Regions from separate parts of the Bacillus sp. 1A genome, predicted to be linked through region 1. Evidence: predicted binding sites of a transcription regulator. Region 1 holds the regulator's gene; the other holds the start of a gene.
The links. The regulator LexA, encoded in region 1, represses DNA repair genes until DNA is damaged. The targets are predictions, from matches to a motif close to CGAACATATGTTCG.
Positions count from the first base shown of each region.

Region 2: recN (DNA repair protein RecN) is a predicted target of LexA. The motif match lies at 1,905-1,918, and genes of this name have one in related genera.

Region 1 covers NZ_JBQYLZ010000001.1:2,869,067-2,872,491, forward strand. The annotation lists gene ACUN0F_RS14595 (DUF1700 domain-containing protein) at 1-523, shown strand, start outside; gene ACUN0F_RS14600 (DUF4097 family beta strand repeat-containing protein) at 524-1,330, shown strand; gene lexA (transcriptional repressor LexA) at 1,419-2,039, opposite strand; gene ACUN0F_RS14610 (YneB family resolvase-like protein) at 2,181-2,837, shown strand; gene ACUN0F_RS14615 (DUF896 domain-containing protein) at 2,883-3,122, shown strand; gene ACUN0F_RS14620 (bifunctional metallophosphatase/5'-nucleotidase) at 3,162-3,425, opposite strand, start outside.
Region 2 covers NZ_JBQYLZ010000001.1:2,382,384-2,385,808, forward strand. The annotation lists gene dxs (1-deoxy-D-xylulose-5-phosphate synthase) at 1-336, shown strand, start outside; gene ACUN0F_RS12120 (TlyA family RNA methyltransferase) at 340-1,179, shown strand; gene argR (arginine repressor ArgR) at 1,322-1,771, shown strand; gene recN (DNA repair protein RecN) at 2,038-3,425, shown strand, end outside.

The DNA.
Region 1 (3,425 bases):
TAAAGAATTATCAAGTCATCTTAGAAAGTTACCGGAAGAAGAGAGGAAAGATATTTTATTTGATTATGAAGAGCATTTTCAGTTTGGAATAGAAGAAGGAAAAACTGAATCGGAAATAATAAAGGGCCTTGGCTCTCCGAAAGTAATTGCGAAAGACTTACTTGCTTTGTATCGCTTTGATGAAATGAAAAAGGACCCATCTACTCCGAATATAACAAGGGCTGTCATGGCAGCGATTGGACTTAGTTTGTTTAATTTTATTATTGTGTTAGGCCCGTTAGTTGCAATTATTGCTTTTATATTTTCCTTCTGGCTCGGTGGAATTGCTAGTGTAGTGACACCATTTTTCGTTATTGGAAAAGTATTTATGGGTACTTTTATATGGTTGGATTTATTCGTTAGTATAACGTTTGTTGGGGTAGGTTTGTTGTTATGTATTATCGCTTATTATAGTACGAAGTGGTTTAAAAAGTTATGCGTACGTTATGTAATATGGAACTTCAAAATGATAAAAGGAGAGTAGATGATGAAGAAAATATTATTAGTAGCTATCGCTTGTATCATTATTGGAGTAATAGGGATTTCACAAACATATGAAAAAGCAGTGCAAACTGCAGAAGAAGGAAATAAAGAAGACGTAATTAAAAACGAAACACTAAAAAATATAGAAGTTAAGTTAGATGCTGGGGATATTGTTGTCCAAAAATCTCCCGACTCTTCTTTTTATGTAAAGCAATCAGGAGATGTACGTAAACACGAGGTTCGTATTGCCGAAGATGGTGACACATTAAAAATTATTGGGGAAAGAGAAAAAGGTGCTTCATTTGATTTTTCTTTTTACGATTTTAGATTTCAAACGTCTACAATAACTCTCCTCGTGCCTGAACGTTCATACCAAGAGATAAAAATAAATTCATCAGCTGGACAAATAGAAATAAGTGATGTGAAAAGTGATTGTGTAAGTGTTGGGACACTCGCTGGAGAAGTAGATTTGAAAAATGTCACAGCAAGAAGTGTGGAAGGATCTTCAAAAGCTGGTGAGGTGAGCTTTAAGAAGGTAATAGGAAAAGTAACTGCGAAGTCGGCTAGCGGGGAAGTGCATATTATGGATCATGATCCTAAATATGATGTAGAGGCAAGTTCAACTGCTGAGGATGTAGATATTACTTTATTAGAAAAACCACAAGATGCAGTTATAACTGGGCAAAGTGCTGCTGGTGAAGTAATGATTTTTAATGAAGAAAATAAAAATATAACAATTGGCAATGGTAGTAAAAAGATTAGTGGTAAAACAGCTGCTGGCGATGTGACGATTGAAACTCGTTCATAAGAAATAAAATGTATGAAAATCTATCAAAATACAAAAAAAGAAGATAATTACCGTATATAAATAAGGTAATTATCTTCTTTTTTTATTCTTAATGTAAATCACGATATACGCCAATTACTTTTCCAATAACTGATACTTGTTTTAAAATGATAGGTTCTAATGAAGAGTTTTCCGGTTGTAGACGGAAATGGTCTTTTTCTTTATAGAAACGTTTAACAGTTGCTTCGTTATCTTCTGTTAAAGCGACTACAATTTCACCATTGTATGCAGACTGTTGTTGGCGAACAACAACTAAATCCCCATCGAAAATACCAGCTTCAATCATACTATCTCCGGAAATACGTAACATAAATACTTGGTCTGCTCCAGCAACAATGCTAGCTGGAAGTGGGAAGTGATCTTCTACACTTTCAACTGCTGTAATCGGTAATCCAGCAGTAACTTTTCCGACAATTGGAACTTGAATAACAGATTGTGTCTCTGTATCCATTCGGTTGTCACCTAAAATTTCAATTGCTCGTGGTTTTGTTGGATCGCGTCGAATATATCCTTTTTCTTCTAGTCGTGATAAATGTCCATGCACTGTAGAACTAGAAGCGAGGCCGACTGCTTGACCGATTTCACGTACGGAAGGTGGATATCCTTTTTCTTGTACTTTTAGCTTAATAAAGTCGAGAATGTCTTGCTGGCGTTTCGTTAACTTTTCCATGTTTTCTAACACCTCGTTTTCTTTCATTTTTCTTATTAATAAGTATAACATGCGAAAAAACATTCTACAAACATAAGTTCGAACGAAAGACGAATTTATGATACACTATAAGGAAAATATAGTGAGAAAGAAGGGTTCAAAATGAATGCAATTATTTATGCACGTGTGAGCACAACAAAAGAAGAACAGGAAACATCATTATTGCGTCAAAAAGATGAATTATTGCATTTAGCTGAGCGCTATCAAATGAATGTTGTAAAGGTGATTGAGGAGCAGGCTAGTGGTTATACAATTGAACGTGATGGCATATTAGAAGTGCTAGATACAATTCGCGATGAACAAGTTGATGTACTTCTCATACAAGATGAAACGCGCCTTGGAAGAGGGAATGCAAAGATTGCATTAATGCACTGTTTACATAAAGAGGGAATAAAAGTATATACGCATACGCATAATGGAGAATTAGAACTCTCTGACTCTGATTCGATGGTACTAGATATAATTGGGATTGTTGAAGAGTATCAAAGAAAGATCCACAATTTAAAAATTAAACGTGGCATGCAAAGAGCGGTAGAGAAAGGATTTCGTCCAGAGAATAATTTGAAAAATCGTCATTTAAGTATAGGACGTGAGAAAAAAGAAGTGCCAATTGAGGAAATTGTACGTTTACGCCGGAATGAATTAACTTTTGAAGAAATTGCAGCAACACTTCGTGGTTTTGGTCATGATGTTTCAAAAGCAACTGTACATCGAAGATATGTAGAATATACAAAGCAATTGCTTGATAAAGAGGACTAACTATTGTATGATAATAATCAGTTTTGAGTAAAAGGGGGATTCGAGATGCAAAGTCACGAACTCATTGAACGCATTAACTTCTTAGCGAAAAAAGCAAAAGCTGAAGGTTTAACTGAAGAAGAACAACGTGAGCGCCAATCGCTACGTGAACAATATTTAAAAGGATTTCGTCAAAATATGTTAAACGAACTTAAAGGAATTAAAGTTGTTAACGAAGAAGGTACTGATGTTACACCGGCGAAATTAAAAGCTTTAAAAAAGCAAGATAATGCAAAATTAAACTAAAAGATGGGCGAAGCCCATCTTTTTTATGTATTATATCCGTTATTTAATAACTTTCCAGTTGTTATTGACTGTTGCTTCTATATTTTTGTGCTTCAATATATAGTTAGCGATAAGTTCAGACATATCTGTTGGTATGTCTTTTATTACGGGCTTATTTTGAAACATAAAGAAGTTCCCTCCGCCACTTGCGCGATAATTATTCATAACGACGTCATATTCTTCATTCATATGAAGTGGAGCGCCTTTATACTGTAAGGATTCTACTCTCTCGCCAATTGGTTTGGAAATGTTTAATACGTACGA
Region 2 (3,425 bases), 490 kb from region 1:
GCTGAGCGTCTTGAAAAGGCTGGAGTTTCAGTGAAAGTAGTGAACGCTCGCTTTATTAAACCGATGGATGAAGCATATTTACATGATCTCTTAGGGAAAAATATACCGATTTTAACGATTGAAGAAGCTTGCTTAATTGGTGGTTTTGGAACGGGAGTAGTTGAATTTGCATCTGAGAGCGGGTACCATAGTGCGTTAATTGAACGAATGGGTATTCCAGACCGTTTCATAGAGCACGGTAGTGTAACAAAATTATTAGAAGAAATTGGTTTAACGACAGATGCTGTTGTAGACCGTATTCATACAATGATTCCATCAAAACAAAAAAGGGCGTAACAAATGAGTGCAAAAAAAGAAAGAGTAGATGTACTATTAGTAGAGCGAGGACTTATAGAAACACGTGAGAAAGCAAAACGCGCCGTTATGGCCGGACTTGTATATGCGAATGAGATGAGACTTGATAAGCCAGGAGAGAAGATCCCACAAGATACAGAGATTACGGTGAAGGGACAAGTTATGCCGTATGTAAGCCGTGGTGGTTATAAACTTGAAAAGGCATTGGAGACATTTCACCTGGATTTACAAGATAAAGTTATGATAGATATTGGTTCATCAACTGGTGGCTTTACAGATTGTGCGCTTCAAAACGGAGCGAAATTATCTTATGCATTAGATGTAGGATACAATCAACTTGCGTGGAAATTGCGTCAAGATGAGCGTGTTGTCGTAATGGAACGGACAAACTTCCGTTACGTGACACCAGCAGACTTAGAACGTGGTTTACCGCAATTTTCTAGTATCGATGTTTCATTTATATCATTAAAGCTTATACTGCCGGTTTTAAAAACAATGCTTATGCCTAATGGGGATGTAGCAGCGTTAATTAAACCACAGTTTGAAGCTGGAAGAGAGCAAGTTGGGAAAAAAGGTATCGTTCGTGATCGAAAAGTACATGAGGCTGTCGTAGAAATGATTGTCGACTTTGCTATAAAAGAAGGATACGACGTAGAAGGTTTAACATTCTCACCAATTACGGGCGGGGATGGTAATATTGAATTTTTAATTCATCTGAAATGGCATGGTGAACGTGAGAATGGCGAAAATCATTCTCCAGTTTCTGTTGAGCAAGTAGTTACAGAGGCGCATGATGTCCTAAAACAAAAAGGAAAAGGGGAATAACATATGTTGTTCCTCTTTTTGTTGTAATTGTATAATGATTGTAAAAACAATTGTGTACAAGCAACGAATTATAAGTTAACATAAATAAGTGAAGTATACCAATGTTTAAACTATGGTAAGAGATAGTGTGAGGTGCAAATGTATGAATAAAGGTCAGCGCCATATTAAAATCAGGGAAATTATTGCGAACAAAGAAATTGAAACACAAGATGAATTAGTTGATATTTTACGTAATGAGGGATTTAATGTAACGCAAGCAACAGTATCGCGCGATATTAAAGAACTGCACTTAGTGAAAGTGCCATTACATGATGGGCGCTATAAATATAGCTTGCCAGCAGATCAACGATTTAACCCGTTACAAAAATTAAAACGCAATCTAGTGGATTCATTTGTAAAATTAGACACGGCAGGACATATGCTTGTGCTAAAAACACTGCCTGGTAACGCTCATTCACTTGGAGCACTTATTGATCATTTAGAGTGGGATGAGATCATCGGAACCATCTGTGGTGATGATACTTGCTTAATTATTTGCCGTACACCTGAAGATACAGGTGTTGTCTCTGATCGTTTCTTAAATATGTTGTAAAAAAAAATCTTGTTTACTTTCCTCTGTAAAGTGGAAAGTGAACAAGATTTTTTTATTGGTTAAAAATGTGAATTCTTAATTGTAATATAATATTTTCTTTGAATAAAATTAGAAAATAGGTGGATTGACCCGTAAAACGAATGTTTGGTACAATGGAGCGGTTAGAAAAGTAATTTATACATACAAACATATAGTTTGACTATTTGAATGAAGAACTGAGAAAAGCCCTTAATAGGGGATTAGTTTATAACGAGGTGAATGGGGCATTGTTATCGGAATTATCGATTAGAAACTTTGCTATTATTGAGGCATTAAATATTTCTTTTCAAAAAGGGTTAACGGTTTTAAGTGGTGAAACAGGGGCCGGAAAATCGATTATTATTGATGCGATTAGTTTACTTGTAGGTGGCCGTGGTTCAGCGGAATTTGTTCGATACGGAACAGAAAAAGCTGAGATAGAAGGGCTATTTTATGTAGAAGATGATAAGCATCCGTGTATTGAAAAGGCAGAAGAGTTGGATATAGAAATAGAAGACGGCATGATTATTTTGAAGCGTGATATCGCTGCAAACGGAAAAAGTGTATGTCGTGTAAATGGGAAACTGGTCACCCTTAGTATATTAAAGGAAATTGGAAAAACACTTGTTGATATTCATGGGCAGCACGAAACACAAGATTTAATGAATGAAGAGCGTCATCTATTTATGCTTGATCATTTTGATGGAGATCGCATTGTTAAACAATTGGGTATATATCAAAATGTATACGCTGACTATGAGAAATTAAAAAAACAGTTAAAATCGTTAAGTGAAAATGAACAACAAATGGCACATCGCTTAGATTTAATTCAATTCCAGCATGAAGAAATCAGTAAGGCGGATTTAAAGATGGATGAAGAAATTGAATTAACTGAAGAACGATTGCGAATTTCTAATTTTGAAAAAATTTATAAAGCATTAGGCGATGCATATCGCTCATTAAGCGCTGACGGACAAGGGTTAGATAATGTACGAAGCGCAATGGGACAAATGGAGAGTATTACACATTTAGATGAAGTTTATCAAGAAAATCATGATTCAATTGCAAATAGCTACTACTTATTAGAAGAAGTTGCATATCAACTTAGAGAAAAGCTCGATATGATGGAATATGATCCGAAGCGTTTAGATGAAATTGAAACGCGTTTAAATGAAATTCGTATGCTAAAGAGAAAATATGGAAATACTGTAGAAGAGATTTTAGCGTATGCTGATAAAATTGAACAAGAAATTTTTACGATTGAAAATAAAGACGTTCATATTGAAACGACGAAGAAGCAATTAAAGGAATTAGAAAGTGTTATTCTGCAAGAAGCAACGTCGTTAAGTAATATGCGTCATGAGCTTGCAGAGCATCTTACAAATGCCATTCATCAGGAATTAAAAGAATTATATATGGAGAAAACAAAATTTGAAGTGAGAATCATGAAGAGAGAAGGAAATGCTGAAGAGCCTCTTGTTGAGGGTGCCCCGGTAAGACTTACGGCGGATGGCTACGATCATGTGGAATTTTATATTTCAACAAATCCAGGTGAGCCGCTAAAACCACTTTCAAAGGTCGCTTCTGGCGGAGAGCTATCTCGTATTATTTTAGCTTTAAAAAGCATTTTTTCTAA